Regions from separate parts of the Pseudorhizobium flavum genome, predicted to be linked through region 1. Evidence: predicted binding sites of a transcription regulator. Region 1 holds the regulator's gene; each other region holds the start of a gene.
What was found. The regulator LexA, encoded in region 1, represses DNA repair genes until DNA is damaged. The targets are predictions, from matches to a motif close to TGTTCNNNNTGTGTTCNG.
Positions count from the first base shown of each region.

Region 2: ACEPP2_RS07455 (ImuA family protein) is a predicted target of LexA. The motif match lies at 4,734-4,751, and genes of this name have one in related genera.
Region 3: recA (recombinase RecA) is a predicted target of LexA. The motif match lies at 4,642-4,659, and genes of this name have one in related genera.

Region 1 covers NZ_JBIOKZ010000008.1:109,975-117,466, forward strand. The annotation lists gene eno (phosphopyruvate hydratase) at 1-87, opposite strand, end outside; gene kdsA (3-deoxy-8-phosphooctulonate synthase) at 183-1,031, opposite strand; gene lexA (transcriptional repressor LexA) at 1,231-1,947, shown strand; gene ACEPP2_RS15895 (ComEC/Rec2 family competence protein) at 1,928-4,420, opposite strand; gene gltA (citrate synthase) at 4,696-5,985, shown strand; gene lpxB (lipid-A-disaccharide synthase) at 6,017-7,192, opposite strand; gene ACEPP2_RS15910 (LpxI family protein) at 7,192-7,492, opposite strand, start outside.
Region 2 covers NZ_JBIOKZ010000003.1:104,597-112,088, reverse strand. The annotation lists gene ACEPP2_RS07465 (error-prone DNA polymerase) at 1-2,338, opposite strand, end outside; gene ACEPP2_RS07460 (Y-family DNA polymerase) at 2,335-3,750, opposite strand; gene ACEPP2_RS07455 (ImuA family protein) at 3,791-4,714, opposite strand; gene ACEPP2_RS07450 (metallopeptidase family protein) at 4,880-5,317, shown strand; gene ACEPP2_RS07445 (DUF1737 domain-containing protein) at 5,342-5,548, opposite strand; gene ACEPP2_RS07440 (HpcH/HpaI aldolase/citrate lyase family protein) at 5,545-6,429, opposite strand; gene ACEPP2_RS07435 (hypothetical protein) at 6,538-6,765, shown strand; gene leuD (3-isopropylmalate dehydratase small subunit) at 6,898-7,492, shown strand, end outside.
Region 3 covers NZ_JBIOKZ010000002.1:581,104-588,595, forward strand. The annotation lists gene cckA (cell cycle histidine kinase CckA) at 1-1,644, shown strand, start outside; gene ACEPP2_RS06320 (DMT family transporter) at 1,679-2,569, opposite strand; gene ACEPP2_RS06325 (pseudouridine-5'-phosphate glycosidase) at 2,594-3,520, opposite strand; gene ACEPP2_RS06330 (carbohydrate kinase family protein) at 3,540-4,481, opposite strand; gene recA (recombinase RecA) at 4,718-5,803, shown strand; gene alaS (alanine--tRNA ligase) at 5,956-7,492, shown strand, end outside.

The sequences.
Region 1 (7,492 bases):
ATCCTCCAGGTAGACATCGACCTCCACAGTCGGATTGCCGCGGCTGTCGAGGATTTCGCGTGCGATGATATCGGTAATGGCGGTCATGATCTCTCCCTGAGGTAAACCCAATGCCCTGCGGTCATCGACAATGTCTCTTAATCGATGACAGGCGAATTACAATCCGGCTCCCGCTGCGGCGCCTAGGCGGCCTTGGCCACGGCATCGAAGGCCAGAAGCTTTTCCAGGAGCCGTCGCATGTCCTTCAGATGAACCATGTTGGGGCCATCGGAGGGCGCATTGTCCGGGTCCTCGTGCGTCTCGATGAACAGGCCGGCAACGCCGACAGCGACGGCTGCGCGGGCGAGCGTCTCGACGAACTCACGCTGGCCACCGGATGAACCGCCCTGCCCGCCGGGCTGCTGCACGGAATGCGTTGCATCGAAGACCACCGGCGAGCCCATCGCGGCCATGATCGGCAGCGAACGCATGTCGGAGACGAGCGTATTGTAGCCGAAGGAGGCGCCACGCTCGCAGAGAAGCACGTTCGGATTGCCGCTTGCCGTGAATTTAGCCTGGACGTTCTTCATGTCCCAGGGCGCTAGGAACTGGCCCTTCTTAACGTTGATGGCGCGACCGGTCTTCGCGGCGGCGATCAGCAGATCGGTCTGGCGGCAAAGGAAGGCGGGTATCTGCAGGATATCGACCGTGGGCGCGACCAGTGCGCACTGTTCTTCCGTGTGAATGTCGGTGAGAACCGGGAAGCCGAATTCCCTCTTGAGGTCGGCAAAGATTTCCATCGCGCTGTCCAGGCCGATGCCGCGCTTACCCGACAACGATGTCCGGTTCGCCTTGTCGAAGGAGGACTTGTAGACAAGGCCGATCCCGAGCTCGGCGCAGAGCTCCTTGAGCCTTCCGGCGATCATGAAGGCGTGGTCGCGGCTTTCCATCTGGCAGGGGCCGGCAATCAGCGAGAAGCGAGCCTGCTGGGAGAACAACACGCGGCCCTGGCCTTCACCCACGAAAACTTCGGGATTGGGCTTAATGTCCATGGCGGCACTCCTTTCAAGCGGCATCTGCTCCGTCGCGGGGACCCGGCTGCGGCGGACGCGATGTCCATAACAGCAACCACCGCCTCTGTCACGGAGCCAAGGCATAAGCACGCCGACGCAGCTGGAACTTTAGCCTTGCGGAACACACCCGGAACATATATGGTCTGTTCCGTATTTGTTTCATCGTCAGGGAACCCGGATGCTCACGCGCAAACAGCAGGAACTGCTTCTTTTCATTCACGAGAGGATGAAGGAGTCGGGCGTGCCTCCGTCCTTCGACGAAATGAAGGATGCGCTCGACCTGGCGTCGAAGTCGGGCATTCACCGGCTGATCACTGCGCTCGAGGAGCGCGGCTTCATCCGCCGGCTGCCCAATCGGGCGCGGGCACTTGAGGTCATAAAGCTGCCGGAAGCCTACAGCACCAGCCTGCAGCCGCGCCGCGGCTTCTCGCCGAGCGTCATCGAGGGCAGCCTCGGCAAGCAGAAGCCCGCGCCGGCCCCCTCGCCGATCGCCGCAAGCAACGAGAACGCAAGCACGAGCGTGCCGGTCATGGGACGTATCGCGGCGGGCGTGCCGATCTCGGCGATCCAGAACAATACGCACGACATTGCGGTTCCTGTCGAAATGCTTGGCGCCGGCGAGCACTATGCACTGGAGGTCAAGGGCGACTCGATGATCGAGGCGGGGATCCTGGATGGGGATACGGTCATCATCCGCAACGGCCAGACGGCCAGCCCCGGAGACATTGTCGTGGCTCTCGTCGATGACGAGGAGGCAACGCTGAAGCGGTTCCGCCGCCGCGGTGCCTCGATCGCGCTGGAGGCTGCCAACCCGGCCTATGAGACTCGCATCCTTCCCGCCGATCGGGTGAAGGTTCAGGGAAAGCTCGTCGGCCTCATCCGCCGCTACCACTGATCATTCGCAGCAGCGCTAAGGGAAGCGTTTCATCGAAGCTGTCATTTCGCCAGTCATAGAGACGGTGGCTGGTCCATGGACGGCGGGTTCCGGCACTTGCCGCGTTGACCCGCCACAGGGACGGGTGGGGACTGCCGTTCAGATAGATTTCGATCGCGCCAGTCTTTCTCAGGCTTGCGGCGTTCAGCAGCACGGCACCCGAGCGACATTCGTCGAACCGCGCGCGAGGAGCAACAACCAGTGCCGCCAGATCGCAGGCGCTTCCTGCTAGTCGCGGATCCTCGACCACGACAATACTGACTCCGCCCTCATGGGCTACCGCCACGCACCAGAGCTTGGGCAGGCAATGGAACCGGCCCGCATCAGCTGCGGCGAGAGCGAGCATTGACGACATCTCCGACCGGACACGGTCACGCTGCTCGTCCGTTAGCGCGGCTTTCACAGAAGGATCGCCTGCCGCCGCAATGCCAATGTCACTTGCCGGAGACATGACCGGAGCGACGGGCTCGGGAAGCAGCAGGGCGCGCTGCCACTGGTCGAAGATGAAGGCTGGCGGGCGCGTGCGGTTGGTGGCAACACCAGCGCTCACCAGGGCTACCAGCGCCCCGTCGTCGGAGACCAGGACATCGGATGGGGGCAGTCGGTTCGCCTGCCAACTCAGCGCGAAGGCGAGCGCCATGATCGGTACGCCGACCAGCCGAAGCCGAGTACGCAACAGGGCGAGGATCAGGAAGCCGATGGAGGCGATCGACAGGAACCAGGGGTGCTGCCGGCCGGTGCCGACGTCTCCACCCCAGGCAGCCACGTGTTTCGCGACAGCGATGACCGCCTCCAGCCCCAGACCCATCAGTTTCAGGAGGGGCGCATCGAGCCCGAGCGGCATCAGCAACATACCGAGCAGGCCAGCTGGCATGACCACGAAGGAGATGATCGGCATCACGGCGAGGTTGGCCGCCAGGCCATAGCCGGCAAGCCGGTGAAAGTGCTCCATCGAGTAGATCGCCGTCGACAGGCCGCCGATCAGCGAGGTCGCGAAAATCCCCGCCATCCAGTGCCAGCCGGTCAGCATCGGCGCGAGCCTGCCGCGGGCGAAGATCGAGGGTTCCGAATCCTCCCCTGCGCCGCGCCGGCTCCAATAGGCATAACCCGCGACCAGCGCGGCCGTCGCCGCGAATGACATCTGGAAGCTCGGCCCCATGATCTCGGAAGGGGCCATCGCCAGCATGATGAGCGCCGCCAGCGCGATATTGCGAAGGCTGATTGCCGCGCGATCGAACCACACAGCGATGAGCATCACCGCCATCATCAGGTAGGCTCGCTCTGCAGAGACCGCGAAGCCGGAGACGAGATAGTAGGCAGTGGCCATGAGCAGCGCCCCGGTGGCGGCGATCTTCTTCACCGGCCACGCCTGGGCGAAGCCGGTGAACAGGCAGAGGCAACTGCGCAGTCCGACGAAGAAGATACCGGCGGCGAGCGCCATGTTGAGCCCGGAGATCGCCACGATATGGGCAAGGCCGGAGATGCGCAGGGCCTCCGTCGTTTCTCGGGAGATCGCACGTCTCTCATCGGTGACAATGGCTGCTGCGAACGCACCCGCGTCCCCTGGTACTACGCTGCGGATCCGGTCGGCGATCATGCTGCGTAGGGAGAAGATCCATCTCTCGAGGGCCCGACCCCAGTCCAGCGCTGCGTCCTGCGAAGGGACTGCCGCCTGTGGCGCACCGTAGAAGAAGCCAATCGCCCCGATGCCATCATGAAAGGAGCGGAAGGCAAAATCATTCAGGCCGGGGAGCGCAGGCCCGGAAGGCGGAGACAGACGGGCGCGCCCCCGGATAGCCGCGCCTGCCTCGAATGGCCGGTGCTTGCCGCGGGCGAGAAGAACCACGTCGCGCGGCGGTCGCCTGAGGGTCGGCTGCTCCGTCTGCTGAACACGAATGAAGTAGCGCCACCGGCCTTCACCCGCCGGCTCGCGTCGATGCACCTCGCCTGCAATGGTCGTAGTGACGGGGGAGTCGAGGATAACGGTGGCATGCCGCCACGTCTCGAACTGCGCAAGGGCCATTCCTGCCAGAACAAGCGCCGGCGCAAAGAGAAGCAGCGGGAGCCTTCCGGAACGTTGTTGGACGACGATCGTCGCGATTGCAAACGCGACGAAGAGCACCAGCGGGATTTGCGCCGGCGGATCGCGGGGAAGCGTGAACCAAAAGACCGCACCGGCCCCGACAAGCACGGGCACGAACAGGAAGGCGTGGCCATGGGCGACTTCCTCCTCCAGCAGCCTGCGCACCTGCGCCGGAAGGCGTTCCATCAACCGCGCGACGTCGCCCAGGCTCAACGACGCCGGTCTTCGAATCCGGCTATCGGCAAGGACCGGCGCCGGCCTCTCGCCAGTATCACGGACGCTGCCTGCCGCTGCGGGAGCGGAAACCACACCCGGCCCGGACTGCTCCCGAAGTAGGCCCTGTTGCGGCATCCGCGTCCACCCGCCCCACCGGAGGAAGAATGCAACCAGGGCAGGCGAAATGCAATCCATAACTGCAAGCCGGTTGCAGCAACCTCCAGGTCATGCTCCGTTCCGTTGGCGTCTCGTTAACCGCATCCAAGGCTCGACAGCAGAAGCGATTTCGGCACCGCACAATTAGACCTCCGCAGTGCTTGGCAGCGGCGACCGGATCATATAGCAACACACTACGCTTAATTCTTGTGGCGTTTTGAGACGCCCCGCCGCCAACAGTTTGGAGGATCAGCATGACGGATAAGAGCGCAAATCTGGTACTGGGTAACAAGAACGTCGAGTTGGGCGTGAAATCCGGAACGATCGGTCCGGACGTTATCGACATCGGTGCCCTCTACAAGGAAACCGGGGCCTTCACCTACGACCCCGGATTTACCTCTACCGCTTCGTGCGAATCGAAGATCACCTACATCGACGGGGACGAAGGCGTCCTGCTGCATCGCGGCTATCCGATCGAGCAGCTGGCCGAGCACGGCGACTTCCTCGAAACCTGCTATCTGCTTCTCTACGGCGAACTGCCGACCGCTGCGCAGAAGAAGGACTTCGACTACCGCGTCACGCATCACACGATGGTGCACGAGCAGATGACGCGCTTCTTCACCGGTTTCCGCCGCGACGCCCATCCGATGGCCGTCATGTGCGGCTGTGTCGGCGCATTATCGGCCTTCTATCACGACTCCACCGACATCACCGATCCGCACCAGCGGATGGTGGCTTCGCTGCGCATGATCGCAAAGATGCCGACGATCGCCGCGATGGCCTACAAGTACCATGTCGGCCAGCCGTTCGTTTACCCGCAGAACGATCTCGACTACGCATCGAACTTCCTGCGCATGTGCTTCGCCGTCCCGTGCGAGGAATACAAGGTGAACCCGGTTCTGGCCCGTGCCATGGACCGCATCTTCATCCTGCACGCCGACCATGAGCAGAATGCTTCCACGTCGACGGTCCGCCTCGCCGGTTCGTCGGGCGCCAATCCGTTCGCCTGCATTGCAGCCGGCATTGCCTGCCTCTGGGGCCCTGCGCATGGCGGCGCCAACGAAGCGGCGCTCAACATGCTGACAGAGATCGGCAGCGTCGATCGCATCCCGGAATTCATCGCCCGGGCGAAGGACAAGAACGACCCGTTCCGCCTGATGGGCTTCGGGCATCGCGTCTACAAGAACTACGACCCGCGCGCCAAGATCATGCAGAAGACCACGCACGAGGTCCTGGCCGAACTCGGTCACAAGGACGATCCGCTGCTGCAGGTCGCCATGGAGCTGGAGCGCATCGCCCTGACGGACGAGTACTTCGTCGAGAAGAAGCTCTACCCCAACATCGACTTCTATTCGGGCATCACTCTGAAGGCGATGGGCTTCCCGACGACCATGTTCACCGTGCTGTTCGCTCTTGCCCGTACCGTCGGCTGGATCGCTCAGTGGGCGGAAATGGTCGAGGATCCGCAGCAGCGCATCGGTCGCCCGCGGCAGCTCTATACCGGGGCACCGAAGCGGGACTATGTTCCCGTCTCCAAGCGCTGATCTGCAACCTATCGAAATGAAAAAAGCCCGGTCATCGACCGGGCTTTTTTCTTTCCATCACCTCAAGGACTACGCCCGCCGCCGCCTCTCCAGGCGGCACCTGTGTCTGCAGGCGCTGCCAGGTGAGGTCGAAACCTTCGAGCATCGCGCGCCGCTGCAGGGTGTCGCCAGCCAGTCGCTCCAGCCAGCGGGACAGGCTGCCGGGGCGCACCACCTCGTTCAGATACTCCGGAATAACCGGGTAGTCGGCAATCAGGTTGGGAAGTGCGGCGGACCAGATTTTGATGCGCTTCGACATCAACGTGATCAGCCAATCAGCCTTGTAGGCGGAAACGGCAGGCACACCGGACAGGGCCAGTTCCAGAAGCACCGTGCCGGAGGCAGCCAGCGCGGCATCCGCCTCGGCGAATGCCTTCCACTTCTCCTCTGGCGAAACGGTAATCTCCACGCTGACAGGCAAGGTCGCAGCGATCTCGCCGACCAGCGCCTCCTGCCGCGGCACAGTCGGCAGGAGAGTTCGTACCGGCCCCACCCGCCCGGCTAGCTCCGCCACCGCCTGGCCGAAAATCGGAAGCAGCTGGCGGATCTCGGCGGCGCGTGAACCGGGGAGCAGCAACAGCGTATGCGTGTCGTCCGGCTGCTTCTGTGCCCGGGCGCGGCGGACATCGCGAACCTTGAGAAGGGCGGGGTCGCTCGTCAATCGGTGGCCAATGAAGGTTGTCGGAGGACCACCAAGGCGCTGCATGGCGGCCGGCTCGAACGGCAGTACCGCCAGCACATGGTCGACATAGGGCACCATGGCTTTGGCGCGGTACTCCTTCCACGCCCAGACGCTGGGGCAGACATAGTCGATGATCGGCAGGTCCGGCAGCGCCGCCCTCACTCGTCGTGCGACCCGATGCGTGAAATCCGGACTGTCCACGATGACGAGGACATCTGGGTTTGCGGCGATCACGGCGTCCGCCGTCTGGCGGATGCGGCGGAGAAGTTGCGGCAGACGCTTCAAGACCTGGGTCAGGCCCATGATCGACAACTCGGAGAAGTCGAACAGCGACTGAAGGCCCTCAGCCTGAAGAGCCTCTCCACCCACGCCAGCAAGCTCTACCAGGCCTGGATGGGCTTTCCTCAACGCGGCGACGAGGTCGGCGCCCAGCAGATCGCCGGAGACCTCACCAGCGATGACAGCAACTTTCAATGCGCCCACCATCAAAGCCCTCCCTTCGGAAGCCCGGTGTCGATCCCGCAGACGAATATTCCGGCGTGATCGGCCGCCGCAACCAGCGCCTGCTCCTCCAGTATGAGCGACCGACCAGCCTCGACCGCAATGCCGGCAAGGCCGGCGCGGGCTGCATTTTCCACCGTCGAGAGCCCGATTGCCGGTAGATCGGCCCGGACATCCTGCTGTGGCTTGCACAGCTTGACGAGAACGCCTCTCCGGCGCTGGGAGATCCGCCCTTCCCGGCGAAGCTCCACAACGCGCTCGAGCATTTGATCGGTCCCCTCGGCA
Region 2 (7,492 bases), on a different contig from region 1:
CACAGAAGACATCCGGATAATAGGTCTTGATCCATGAGGAAGCGTAGACCAGCAGCGCAAAGGATGCGGCATGGCTTTCCGGAAAGCCGTATTCGGCAAAGCCTTCGATCTGACTGAAGCAGCGCTCGGCAAATTCCCGGCTATAACCGTTTCTGGTCATTCCGGAGACCAGGGCCCTCTTGAACTCCACCACCCGGCCCGATCGCTTGAAGGTCGCCATGGACCGGCGCAGCTTGTCGGCTTCCGATGGCTTGAACCCTGCCGCAGTGATAGCAATCTGCATCACCTGCTCCTGGAAGAGCGGAACGCCGAGCGTCCGCTCCAGAACCACCCTGAGCTCCGGCTTCTCGTAACGGATCTCCTCGCCCTTGAGCGCCTTCTCACGGCGCTTCAGATAGGGATGCACCATGTTCCCCTGGATCGGTCCAGGCCGGACGATCGCCACTTCAATGACGAGATCGTAGAAGCGCCGCGGCCTCAGCCGCGGCAGCATGCTCATCTGTGCCCGGCTCTCGATCTGGAAGACGCCGATCGTGTCGGCGCGGCAGATCATGTCGAAGACATTCGGGTCGTCTCCCTTGGTCAGCAGGCTCGCCAGCGTTTCCTCCTGCCCGTAATGATCCTGCAGGAGCGCCAGACCTCTCCTCAGGCAGCTCAGCATCCCGAGCGCCAGCACGTCGATCTTGAGGAGCTTCAGCGTATCGAGGTCATCCTTGTCCCATTCGATCATGTAGCGACCGGGCATGGCGGTCTTCATGATCGGGACCACCTCGTCAAGCCTGTCGCGCGTGATCAGGAAGCCGCCGACATGCTGGGTCAGGTGGCGGGGAAAGCCCATCAGCTCCCTGGCATGGGCAATGACCTTCTGGGTAGTGGGATGGGCAAGGTCGAGGCCGGCCACCTTTGCTTCCCGCTCCGAAAGCCCTTCTTCAGACCAGCCCCAGACGGTGCTTGCCAACGCCGCCTGCACGTCTTCGGAAAGACCGAAGGCCTTGGCCACTTCCCGCCCTGCCATGCGGGTGCGGTAGCTTGTCACCGCTGCCGTCAGCCCCGCATGGCGGAAGCCGTAATGTTCGTAGATATATTGAATGATCTCCTCGCGCCGCTCGTGCTCGAAATCGACATCAATATCCGGTGGCTCGTTCCTCTCTGTCGAAATGAAGCGCTCAAACAGAAGCGTGCTGTGCTGGGGATCGACCTCGGTAATTCCAAGGCAGTAGCAGACAGCGGAATTGGCCGCCGAGCCCCTCCCCTGGCAGAGGATGTTCAGCTTGTGGCGGGCATGCCAGACGATGTGGCGCACGGTGAGGAAATAAGGCTCGTACTGCATCTCCTTGATGAGATCGAGCTCATAGCGGATCAGATCGGCAACCTTCTCCGGCACGTTGTGGGAATATCGCTTCTCGGCTCCCTCCCAGGTCAGGCGCTCCAGCGTTTCCGCCATGGTCTCACCCGGCACGCTCTCGTCCGGATAATTGTGCTGCAACTCGTCCAGAGAAAAATGAAGCTGGCTAAAGAATTTTCCCGTATTGGCCATAGCCTCGGGATAATTGTTGAAGAGGCGTGCCATCTCCCGTCCCGTCTTCAGGTGCCGCTCACCGTTTGGCGCCAGTCGGAAACCGGCTTCGGCAATGGCTACATGTTCACGGATTGCAGTCACCACGTCGGAGAGGGAGCGCCTTTCCGGAAGATGGAAAAGCGGCTGGTTGCTGGCCAGAAGCGGGACGAGGTGCGTGGCGGCGACGGCCGCAAACGTGGCGAAGACAAACCTGTCCTGTCCGTCATAGCTGGGAGACAGTGTCAGATAGACGGTCTTGCCGAACGTCTGGCGAAGCAGCTTCAGAACCTCTCCGAGCTTTTGCAGATAGGCATGATCGGAAGCGCAAGCGGGATCAGGCGTCACCGCCAGCATCATCTCGTGCCCCCATTCCACGAGATCCCATTCCTCCAGGATGCAGTTTCCCTTTTCCGTCCGAAGGTTGCCGCGGCTGAGGAGGCGGCAGAGATTGCCCCATCCCTTCCGGCTCACCGGATAGGCCAGGACGTCAGGCGTCGCGTCGGAGAAAACGAGCCGCGCGCCGGGCTGCATGCGGCAAGGAGACGGAACCTCCTTGTCGTCGTCAGGCCCTTCCTTTCCTCGCTGATGCCGTTCGGAAAGATCCCTGACATGGCTGTGGGCACGCACCACCCCGGCCACCGAGTTCCGGTCGGCAATACCAAGCCCCCCCAGCCCGAGCAGGGACGCTGCCAGCACCATCTCCTCCGGCTTCGATGCCCCTTCCAGGAAGGAAAAATTGGTCCGGGCGCCGAGCTCGAAGAAAGCGGGATCCGACATCACGCGAAGATCCCATGCATGTGCCATGTGGGGCGATAATCGGAACTGTAATGACCCTGGCGATAGACCCAGAACCGGTGTCCGGATGCGACTTCAAGTTTGAAGTAGTCCCGCTCCTGCCCCGCTTCCTGGTCCAGCCACCATTCCGGCGAGATACGCTCCGGTCCTTCCGCCCGCGCGACATCGTGAAGAACGCGGCGCCAGCGGAAGCGGCTCGGCGGCCCGTCCGGAACGATTGCGGCAAAAGCCTCCACGGGCTCCGGTCTTGGAAGCAGCCGCAGTGGCCTTTCCCGTCCCGTCGTGACAGCTGGGTTCTGCCTCCCCTCATTTCTCGCATCATGACCAAGAGCGGGGTACGCGAAAACGGCGCGTTCAGGGATATGGCTTTCCCGGAACTGGAATGCCTGGAGCACGTCGTCCCCCAGCCTGGCCGATACCCGGTCGATCAGATCCGCCAGGGGCGCTTCTCCAGACGCTTTTCCCAGAAGATTGTCCTGGCTCGCCTCGTAAGGATCATGCTGAAGGACGTTGAGCCGCAGAAGCTCGAAGCCAAAGCCTGCATCCAACTCGTCATGAACGGATTTCAGTTTCTCCGCGAATAGTCCGGCGATCCTCTGCGGATTCCGCAGAGGGCGGGATGCGCCGGCGACGATGCGGAACACGCGGCCATCCACCCGAAAGAGTACTAGTTCGAAGACCCGTCCTCCCGCCCCGCGCGCCTCCAGACTGGAACAGAGCGACTGGGCAATCCGTGAAGCCAGTTCCAGTATGTCCTCTTCCGCCTGGATCGCTTCCGCCAGCTTACGCTCGACCGACAGGAAAGCGACCGGACGCCGGGGGGAGATGGGCTCCTCCTCATGCCCGAGCGCCTGGTCGAGGCGAAGCAGGACTTGGCTGCCGAACCGGCGGGCCAGTGGCGCCCGTGGCATGGAGATGAGATCTCCCACCCGCTTCAATCCGAGCTTGTTCAATGCGGCTATGGTGTCGGCCTCGATACGCAGACAGGCCACGGACAGCGCCTCAAGCACTTCCTGCGCCGCACTATCAGCAATCACCCCGCCGGCTCCGAAACGGGATGCAGCCCAGGAGAGGCCTGGGGATCCCGAAATCGCTCCCTGAACCTTGAACCCCATCTGGAAGAGGCGCAGCAGGATATCGTCGAGCAGAACCTGCTCCCCGCCGAACAGATGCGCGCAACCGGTGATGTCCAGGAACAGGCCGTCACTCCCGTCAAGGGCCACCAGCGGCGTATAGCGATCGCACCAGTCGGCAATTGCCTCCAGGAGTGCCCTGTCGGCGGCGGGATCTTCCTCGGCGACATCGATTGCCGGATGTATGGCTCGCGCCTCGGCAAGACCCTGACCCTGCCGCAAGCCCATTTCCACCGCCAATTCATCCAGCGCCGTGAGGCGCACGGCATTGTCGCGCCGGCCCGAGCAGAGCAGCGGAGGATGGTCAGGACGCCCGGCCAAACGCCACGAGCCGCCCCAGCGCCGGCGTGCGATCCGGTCCGTCGGCAGGTGCGGGAAGACCAGTGCCAGAATGCGTTGGCCCGCTGATGGAAAGGCGAGACGGCTCTGGTGGCTGGGCAAGTAAGAATAGGCGGTCACGGGAATTCCACTCCAGGGTAAAAGAGAGCGGAGCCGGGTTGCGGCTCTTCTCAAGCGTCAGACGGAAGACTGGAAAGCCGATGCTGCCGCCAAGCATGGCTCCATTGGGAAGGACCCGCTCCGAAGCGGAACCCGGTTCGGCACGGAAGCGGAATACGGCGCTGCTCGCCTCCTCCTCGCCCGCATGCCGCAAGAGCAAGATCGGCCGCCTCGCCGCCTTTGCCCGCAAGCTGAGCCTCCGGCTCTCGGACAAGCCGAATGCAGAAGGATTGCCTCTGATTTCGAGAATGGTCGCGGCCAGCGCACCGCTCGCCGCCGCCGTTTCCGCCAGCCACAACGCCTCCTCCAGCTTTCGAGGCGTGGCCTGGAGGAAGTGCTTTATCTTGAGACCATATTGCGCAAGCCCCACCGGATAAGGCAGTCCAGTCTCGCCATTGGAGAACCTGTCGCTGATCCACAAAAGGGCAGAGGCTTCAGCCTGCCGCTGGATAAGAGCCGCCAGCGCCAGAACAAAACCACTGCCTGCTCCGGCATTGCGCATGGCAGATGTCCGAATCTCCGTTATCCCATCCAGGGGCAAGCCACCCTCCAGTGCTGCATCCATGTCTGGAAGGCCGATCTCAAGGCGATGGGGAAATCTGATATGGTGGATTTTCTGTTCACCCCGCGCCTGCTCCTCGCCTACCAGCGTGGGAGCCTTGCCTTCCAGTTTGGCAATCGTCTTACGCAGGGCAAAAAGTCTCTCCTGCGCCGTGGCATGCTTGGCCATGGCGTCAGCTCCATTTCAATGTTCACTTTATGTTCTAATGGATTCCAGAGCTCTCCAGAAGAGTCAACAGCCATTTTAAGAGAAGAGCCGGCTTCCTCGGGAGCTCTATGAATCCTCTCGAAAATTTCCGGAAATGGATTATATGAGCTTCAACAAGGAGCATCTATGGCCCGTATAGACCAAACCGACGATTGGCGAGATCGCCACGCGCCGACCCTCAGCGCTTTTGAATCGTTGGCCATCGAAGCCTATGGCAACCTGCCGGAAGAATTTCGGGCGCTGACGACCAATCTGACCATCGAGATCGAGGATTTCCCGGATGACGAGATCTTCGAGGACATGGCGCTGGAAACGCCCTTCGACCTGCTCGGCCTCTTCGAAGGGCGCGGCATTTCCGAGCGCTTTTCCATGGAGACCGGCGAGTTGCCGAACCGCATCCGGCTCTATCGCCGTCCGATCCTGGACTACTGGGCCGAGAACGAGGAAACGCTGGGCGATATCATCACCCATGTGCTGATCCACGAGATCGGCCACCATTTCGGTCTGAGCGACGACGATATGGAGCGGATCGAGGCGAGCGCCGAAGAGGCGACGGATCGCTGATCCGCCCCTCTTCTTGAACCGGCTCTACTGCTCGCCGAGCTTCATGTCCGGATGATAATCCTTCCCTTCGACGGTCTTCGTGACCGCCTGCCCGCAATACATCCTGTTTTCAGAGGCATTGAAGCTGTGGCTGGGTGATCCATGCAGTTCCCAGCCCTTGTTCAAGGCATCGGTCACACGGTGGCAGAAGGAGGCGTCGTCGGGTCCGGTCAGGAAGCGGTAGAGTTTCATGCTTTCATCTTTCTCTCAGAGATCTGTCGTGCCTTGGCCATGAGCCGTTCGGCCTGTTCCAGGTGAAGCCGCTCGACCATTTTCCCGTCCATGTTGATGACGTTGAGGCCCTCCGCGGCCGGATCGGCAAAGGCGTTGATGATTGCTTCGGCCTCCGTGACCTCCTCATCCGACGGTCCGAAAGCACGGTTAGCAGCCTCTATCTGAGCGGGATGGATCAGCATCTTTCCATCGAAGCCCATGGCGCGGCCTTCGGCGCATTCGACCGTAAACTCCTCGGTATCGCGGAAATCGTTGAAGACGCTGTCGATCACATCCAGGCCGTGGGCCCGAGCCGCCAGCACCACCTGCATCATCCACGGCACCAGATAGGCTCGCCCAGACTGGGGCAAAACGGCTGTTTCCTTGCGCAGGTCGTTGAGGCCAAGCACGAGACAGTCCAGCCGCGCATCGGCCGCGGCGATGGCCGCCGCGTTCAGCACGCACCCTGCCGTTTCCATCATCGCCCAAAGCCTTACGCCCGGCGAGGTTGCGGCAAGAGCACCCGCAGCTTCATGGATATCCTGCGGACCCTCCACCTTGGGAAGAAGCAGTGCATCCGGCTTGAGCTCAAGGATCAGGTCTAGATCCACTATCCAAAAATCAGAGCCTGGGGCATTGATGCGGATTATGGTCTCCCGCCCCTCAAGTGGCGCCTCCCGAAAATGGCGGCGCAGGTTTTCCCGCGCTTCCGCCTTCTTCTCCGGGAAGACCGAATCCTCCAAGTCGAAGATCACCCCGTCGCAGTTCAGGTCCTGAACCTTGTCGAGAGCCCGCTGGTTGATGGCAGGGACACTCAGTAGGGAACGTCTCGGCGGCGAATGCTTCGGGGAAGTGCTCATCGCGATTTTGTGACAAGCTTTTGCATGCGCCGCAATACGCCAGCCATCGAAAAGCCTTGCAAGCCTGATGTTGAACGACCACATTTCCTGGAGAGAAAGGTTCGGCCCATGCAAAACATTCGTTCATTCGTCCTGTTCACCAGCGGTGTCGCCCTCTTTGCGCTGGCTGCGCTGTTGACCGCTTCGCTCACAGTGGCCTTTGCGGGTATTCTCGGCGTGCTGGCAGCTGGACGTCTCCTGTCGGCACGTCTGAAGCCGATCCCGGTGAAGACGAAAGCCCGCAAGGATGACATGCGGGTCTGGAACGACGGTCGCGGCACGATCATCGATCTCTGAACCTCGCATCTCCATCGACGCGAGCGCCTGATTTTTCGGGCGCCTGCCGTACCGCGCAAAGCCAAACGGTTCTTCAAATCCACCTGGATTTGCGTTAAGGGCTTCCGCAGATAATCCGTGCGGAGGCAGATCATGGAAAAGTTTACCAAGCTCACCGGCGTGGCAGCGCCGCTTCCGGTCGTCAATGTCGACACGGACATGATCATTCCGAAGGACTACCTGAAGACGATCAAGCGCACGGGCCTCGGCAAGGGACTTTTCGCGGAAGCCCGCTACAAGGAAGACGGATCGGAAAATCCGGATTTCGTGCTGAACAAGCCCGCCTACCGCAACGCCAAGATCCTCGTGGCTGGCGACAATTTCGGCTGCGGCTCCTCCCGCGAGCACGCGCCTTGGGCACTCCTCGACTTCGGCATCCGCTGCGTCATCTCCACGAGCTTTGCCGACATCTTCTACAACAACTGCTTCAAGAACGGCATCCTGCCGATCGTCGTCAGCCAGGACGATCTCGACAAGCTGATGGACGATGCTTCGCGCGGTTCGAATGCCGTCCTGACCGTTGACCTTGAAGCTCAGGAGATCACCGGCCCCGACGGTGGCTCAATCCATTTCGACATTGATCCGGCGCGGCGTCATATCCTTCTTGAAGGCCTGGACGACATCGCCAGCACGTTGAAGAACGAATCCGTCATCGGCAGCTTCGAGCAGAAGGTCAGCGCCGAGCGGC
Region 3 (7,492 bases), on a different contig from region 1:
GACGGCGCACCCGGCGAAAGCAGGACCATCGTGCTCGCCCGCCAGCCAGGGGTGGAGGGCGACCAGTCGGCTTCGGCGATGCGGTTCACCCGCTTCTTCAACAATACGCCCATGGCGATTGCCTCCGTGGACGGCGACGGCAAGATCCTGCGGATCAACGCGCCCTTCCTGCGGCTGTTCTCCGGTGTGGTCTCGCGCGACGATGTGGAGGCAGGTGCCCAGCTCGAGACGATCGTGCATGAAGGGGCGCGACAGCAGTTGATGGACGCGCTCGCTGCGGCGAGAGACCGTCAGGGCGATATCGCGCCGATCGACTGTCGCCATCCCGGCGACGAGAGCCGCTATGTTCGCTTCTACGTGAACGCCGTGATCGACGAGAGCGACGAGGCACCGGAAGAAGTCGCCATCGTCTACGCCGTCGAGACCACCGAGCAGAAGGCGCTCGAGACGCAGATGGCGCAGACGCAGAAGATGAACGCAGTGGGTACCCTGGCAGGGGGCATTGCGCACGACTTCAACAACGTGCTCACCGCGATCCTCTTGTCCTCCGATCACCTCCTATTGCAGGCGCGGCCGTCCGACGCGAGCTTCGCCGACCTGATGGAGATAAAGCGCAACGCCAATCGTGCGGCCGTGCTTGTACGCCAACTGCTAGCGTTCTCGCGCAAGCAGACCATGCGGCCGGCGGTTCTTAACCTCACCGATGTGGTGGGCGACCTGCGCATGCTCGTCGACCGGCTGATCTCGGGGACCAACGTCAAGCTGGAAGTGGATTACGGGCGCGACCTGTGGCCGGTACGCACCGACCTTTCGCAGTTCGAACAGGTTCTCATCAATCTCTGCGTGAACGCACGCGATGCGATGCCGGAAGGCGGGACGATCCTCCTGAAGACCCGCAACGTCCCCGCCGATCAGACTGGCAACTATCCGCAGGCGGACCTGCCTTCGGAAGATTTCGTTATGGTCGAGGTCTCCGATACCGGCACGGGCATTCCGCCTGAGATCATGGACAAGATCTTCGAGCCGTTCTTCACCACTAAGGAAGTGGGCAAAGGGACGGGTCTCGGCCTTTCCATGGTTTACGGGATCGTCAAGCAGTCCGGCGGTTATATCTATCCCGAATCGGACGTTGGGCGCGGTACCTCATTCCGCATTTTCCTGCCCCGGCATGTGCCGGAAGCAGTGGCTGCCGTACAACCGGGTGGCGGCGACGCTCCGGTTGTCACGACCGAGGCCCCGGCTGCACCCGCCAGCGAGCAGGTGGACCTGACGGGCAATTCCGCCGTCGTTCTTCTGGTCGAGGACGAGGAGGCTGTGCGTCGGGGAGGGAAGCGCATGCTCGAGACCCGTGGCTATACCGTGCATGAGGCGGGTTCCGGCATCGAGGCGCTCGAGATCATGGAAGAGCTCGGGGGGCAGGTGGACATCGTCGTATCCGACGTGGTCATGCCGGAGATGGACGGGCCGACATTGCTCGGAGAGTTGCGCAAGAAGCATCCGGACCTGAAGTTCATCTTTGTTTCCGGCTATGCGGAGGATGCCTTTGCCCGCAACCTGTCGGCCGATGCGAAGTTCGGCTTCCTGCCGAAGCCCTTCTCGCTGAAACAGCTGGCAGTCGCGGTGCGCGAAATGCTGGATAGCTGACGCCGACCGATCGCCGCCGAATCCAAGGCCCGCCTCAGCCGCGGCGGGCCACAAGAATCCCGACAAGCACGATCAGTCCGCCAACCGTCTGCAGCGGCGAGACGCTCTCCGTCAGGATCCACCATGCGAGGATTGCGGCAACGACGGGCTGCAGCAGGAGCGTCAGCGAAGAGAACGCGGCCGGAAGGTACGCGAGTGCATAGGTGATGAGCACCTGCCCACCGGCGTGGCTGACAAAGGCCAGGCCAACCAGAATGGTCCAGCCATAAAGGCTGGAAGGCAGAATGTTTCCTTCGAAATAGAGGGCGAACGGAAGGATCGACAGTGCGGCTGACGCCGAGCTCCAGATCATGATCCGGTTGGTCGCGAACCGGCTCCGCAGCCGGCCGATCGCCAGGATGTAGCAGGCGTAGAAGACCGCCGCGAGCGCCGCCACGGCGTCCCCCGCCAGCTGGCCATCGGCCAGTGCAGCCGGGCCACCCTTCAAGGTAACGACCCCCGGGATTGCCAAGCCGAGGCCAAGCAGGAAAATTCTTGTGACGGCGGTTCTGAACAGCAGCCAGCCGATCAACGTGACGAAAACGGGCGCGAGGTTGGCCAGGAGCGTCGCATTGGCGACCGAGGTCATGTGGAGCGCGAGGTGCCAGGCGACGAGGTCCACCGCAAGCGCCAGGCCCGGCAGGATGAGCAGGAAGTAGTCCCGCCGTTCGAGCGGCGCGGTTTCCGGCCTGCTGGGGCTGACCATGCTCCAGAGGAAAAGCGGGACGAGCGCCAGCGCCAGCCGCCAGAAACCGGTGGAGACAGGTCCGACTTCAGACAGGCGGACGAAGATGGGCGACGCGCCGATCGCGATACCGCCGAGAACGAGGCAGGCAAGCGCGGTACGTTGCGCGGGCGCAGATACGCCGGTCGAAATGGCGGACACGTTAGCTCTCCGATCGGGCTGGGATCAGGCCTTCAGGGCCAGTGCGATCTCCGCGGCAAGACGTGCATTGTTTTCGACCAGCGCAATATTGGTCTTCAGGCTGCGGCCAGACGTCTGGTGGAAGATGTGGTCAAGCAGGAAAGGAGTGACCGCCTTCGCCGTGACGGCCTGTTCATCGGCTGCCTTGAGTGCGGTCTGGATGAACGTCTCCATCTCCTCGCGCGGGATCTCGTCGGCATAGAGCACCGGGTTTGCGACCAGCATGCCGCCCTCGATGCCCAGGGCCGTGCGCGCTGCCTGGAAGGCCGCGACCTGCTGGGGCGCGTCCAGACGAAGCGGGCTCGGGTAACCGGAGGCTCGGGACCAGAAGGCGGGGAAGTCGTCAGAGCCGTATGTCACGACGGGTACGCCCCGGGTCTCCAGAACCTCGAGCGTCTTGGGAATGTCGAGGATCGCCTTGGCGCCGGCGCAGACAACGATGACCGGTGTCTTCGCCAATTCCTCGAGATCTGCGGAAATGTCAAAGCTCTCCTCCGCGCCACGATGAACACCGCCGATCCCGCCGGTTGCGAAGACATCGATGCCAGCACGTGAAGCCGCAATCATGGTCGCCGCGACCGTGGTGGCTCCGGTGCGGCCGAGCGCCACTGCAAATGCCAGATCGGCGCGTGATAGCTTCAGCACGTCCCTTGCCTTGGCAAGATCCTGCAGTTCGCAGTCCTCCAGCCCGACATGCAGCGTGCCGCGGATTACCGCTATCGTGGCCGGTACGGCGCCAGCCTGCCGGATGATCGCCTCGACACTGCGTGCCATGTCCAGGTTGCCGGGATAGGGCATTCCATGAGTTATGATCGTGGATTCCAATGCGACGAGCGGGCGGCCAGCCCGCTTGGCAGCAGCGACCTCCTCGGAATACACGATGGGAAGAGTGGGGTCGGCGGACGCGTTCATGTCTTTCTCCGGCAAGATCTCAGGAGTATGCGGTTGATGCTGCTATCTCTGCGGCCTTACGCTCCAGAAGGCTGCGGTCGAGTTCCGGAGGGGCGGCATAGGGTGAGGCCAAGGCAATGTGCGAGGCTGCGATCCCACGAACAAGGGCTGGTGGCAAGCTCTCGCCGGCAAGAAGCGTATCGAGCACACCTGCGGCGAGCGCGTCCCCAGCGCCGGTTACATCCACGACCGGGCTTGCAGGGGGTGGCTTGATCATCAAACTGGTCTGGCTGTCGAAGGCGGCAATGTCCTCGCCACCCTTCGTGACCACCCCACCGGAAAGCCCAAGGGGACGGAGAAGGTCTGCCAACTGATCCGGAGAGGCTGCCGCGCCGGCAAGCGCCGCAGCCTCCGCCGAATTCATGAACAGCCACGCAATGTCGGGAAGAACCTTTCGGAAGCGGATCACCTTCGCTGGTGAGATCGCAATGCCCGCCAAAGCTATTCCCCTTGCGCTCGCTTCGGCACCGAGGGCAGACAGCGTCTCAGCGGGCAGATTGGCGTCGCAGACGATGAGATCGGCGCGTGCCATCGCCTCCCGGACCGACCTTGCACGAAGCCGCCGCGGCGTGAAGAGCCGATAGAGCTCCATGTCCGCAAGCGCGATGACGAGATTGCCGTCCTGCTCGAGGATCGCGGTATAGCTGGGGGTGGCGCGATCGAGGAAGACAAAGGGCCGGTCGTCGATACCCGCCAACGATGCCTCCTCGGAAACCCGCTGACCCGCTGCATCGCCACCGCGCGGGGCGATGAGTTCCACGGCGTGCCCAAGCCGTGCAAGATTGCGCGCGACGTTGAACGCGCCGCCGCCCACGTCCTCCCGCCACGTCCCCGGGTTGCTGGCACCAGCCACTGTCTCGGCGGCGATGCGGCCGCGGCGATCGAGGTGCGCGCCCCCGAGAACCAGGATCCGTTTCGTCATGGCCGAAGGCCCCGAACAATGCTGCGAACGATTCGAGGGATGCAGGCCTCGGCCCGTCCGAGCAACCGGGAATACATCCCGTCTGCAGCAGGGGGAACAGGAGGCGAACGAACTTCGAAAAACGTCCAGACGCCAATCACATGGCAGGCCCTTGCGCTATGAGAACAAAACGTGTACATGGTCGACATCAGCTGCTTCGTTGCCTGCGCGGCGTCAATAACCTAAAGGTGGATCAGATGGCACAAAATTCTTTGCGGCTTGTAGAGGACAAAACAGTGGATAAGAGCAAGGCGCTGGACGCGGCACTGTCGCAGATCGAACGATCCTTCGGCAAGGGATCGATCATGAAGCTTGGCGCGAAGGAGAATGTGGTGGAGACCGAGACGGTTTCCACTGGCTCCCTCAGCCTCGACATCGCGCTCGGCATTGGTGGACTGCCCAAAGGCCGCATCGTCGAAATCTATGGTCCGGAAAGCTCGGGCAAGACGACGCTTGCGTTGCAGACGATAGCCGAGGCTCAGAAGAAGGGTGGCATCTGCGCATTCGTGGATGCCGAGCACGCTCTTGATCCGATCTATGCCCGCAAGCTCGGCGTAGACCTTGAGAACCTGCTGATCTCCCAGCCTGATACCGGCGAGCAGGCACTTGAAATCACCGATACTCTGGTTCGGTCCGGTGCGATCGACGTGCTGGTGGTGGACTCGGTTGCCGCATTGACGCCAAGGGCCGAAATCGAAGGCGAGATGGGAGACAGCCTGCCCGGCCTGCAGGCTCGATTGATGAGCCAGGCGCTGCGCAAGCTGACCGCCTCGATCTCGCGCTCCAACTGCATGGTCATCTTCATCAACCAGATCCGCATGAAGATCGGCGTCATGTTCGGTTCGCCGGAAACCACTACGGGCGGCAATGCGCTGAAGTTCTATGCCTCCGTCCGCCTCGACATCCGCCGGATCGGTTCCGTCAAGGAGCGTGAGGAAGTGGTCGGCAACCAGACGCGCGTGAAGGTCGTCAAGAACAAGATGGCGCCTCCCTTCAAGCAGGTCGAGTTCGACATCATGTACGGCGAGGGTGTTTCCAAGACCGGCGAGTTGATAGACCTGGGCGTCAAGGCCGGCATCGTCGAAAAGTCCGGCGCCTGGTTCTCATACAACAGCCAGCGACTGGGGCAGGGGCGTGAGAATGCCAAGACCTTCCTCAAGGACAATCCGGAGCTTGCCCGTGAGATCGAGCTGGCACTTCGCCAGAACGCCGGGCTGATCGCCGACCGCTTCCTGGAGAATGGCGGCCCGGACGCCCAGGAGGGCGACGGAGAGGACCTGTAGTTCCCCCAGGTCAACCTTCTCATTTCACCGGCTGCGTGTCTGCAAAGATGCGCGGCCGGTTCTGCGTTCGGCTGGACAGTCTCCGGTGCGGGCGATAAAAGCCACTGGTTTTCAAATGACGGATCCGCATCCGGCGGAACAAAGGGCGTAGCATGAGCGGCGTGAATGACATCCGGTCGACCTTCCTCGACTATTTCAAGAAGAACGGCCACGAGGTCGTGTCGTCCAGCCCGCTGGTGCCGCGCAACGACCCGACGTTGATGTTCACCAATGCCGGCATGGTGCAGTTCAAGAACGTCTTCACCGGCCTGGAAAGCCGCCCATACTCGACGGCCACCACCTCGCAGAAATGCGTCCGCGCCGGCGGCAAGCACAACGATCTGGACAATGTCGGCTATACCGCCCGCCACCTGACCTTCTTCGAGATGCTTGGCAACTTCTCCTTCGGCGACTACTTCAAGGAGCGCGCGATCGAGCTAGCCTGGAAGCTGGTTACGGAAGGCTTCGACCTCCCGAAACACCGCTTGCTGGTCACGGTCTACTCGGAGGATGAAGAGGCTGCGACCCTCTGGAAGAAGATCGCTGGCTTCTCCGACGACAAGATCATTCGCATCCCGACTTCGGACAATTTCTGGCAGATGGGCGATACCGGTCCCTGCGGCCCCTGTTCCGAGATCTTCATCGACCAGGGCGAGCATGTCTGGGGCGGCCCGCCCGGCTCGCCGGAAGAGGATGGCGACCGCTTCCTCGAGTTCTGGAACCTCGTCTTCATGCAGTTCGACCAGACGGCGCCGGGCGAACGGACGCCGCTGCCCAAGCCGTCGATCGATACCGGCATGGGGCTGGAGCGCATGGCCTGCGTGCTGCAGGGCGTCGGAAGCGTATTCGAGACGGACCTCTTCCGGAACCTGATTTCCGCCACGGAGGATGTTATCGGCGCTAAGGCCGAGGGTGACCAGGCGGCAAGCTTCCGGGTCATCGCAGACCACCTTCGGTCGTCTGCCTTCCTGATTGCCGACGGGGTACTGCCGTCGAATGAGGGCCGTGGCTACGTACTGCGTCGCATCATGCGCCGTGCCATGCGCCACATGCAACTGCTCGGTGCACGTGAGCCCCTGATGTACCGCCTGTTGCCGACGCTGGTTCAGGAGATGGGCCGCGCCTATCCGGAGCTCGTTCGCGCCGAGGCGCTGACCTCCGAGACTTTGAAGCTCGAGGAAACCCGGTTCCGCAAGACGCTCGATCGCGGCCTGACGCTGCTTTCGGATGCGACGGCTGACCTCAAGAAGGGTGACAGCATCGACGGCGAAACCGCCTTCAAGCTTTACGACACCTACGGCTTCCCGCTCGACCTGACCCAGGATGCGCTCCGGGCCCGCGGGATCGGCGTCGATCTGACCGGATTTAACGACGCGATGCAGCGTCAGAAGGCGGAGGCTCGCGCCAGTTGGGCGGGTTCCGGCGACAAGGCCACCGAGACGATCTGGTTCGAGCTCAAGGAGAAGCACGGCGCTACCGAGTTCCTCGGCTATGACACCGAGACTGCCGAAGGCGTGGTGCAGGCGCTGGTGCGCGACGGAGCGAGCGTCGAAGCCGTCACGGCTGGTGAGGCCGTGCAGGTTGTGGTGAACCAGACGCCCTTCTATGGGGAGTCCGGCGGCCAGATGGGCGACACCGGCGTTATCACCA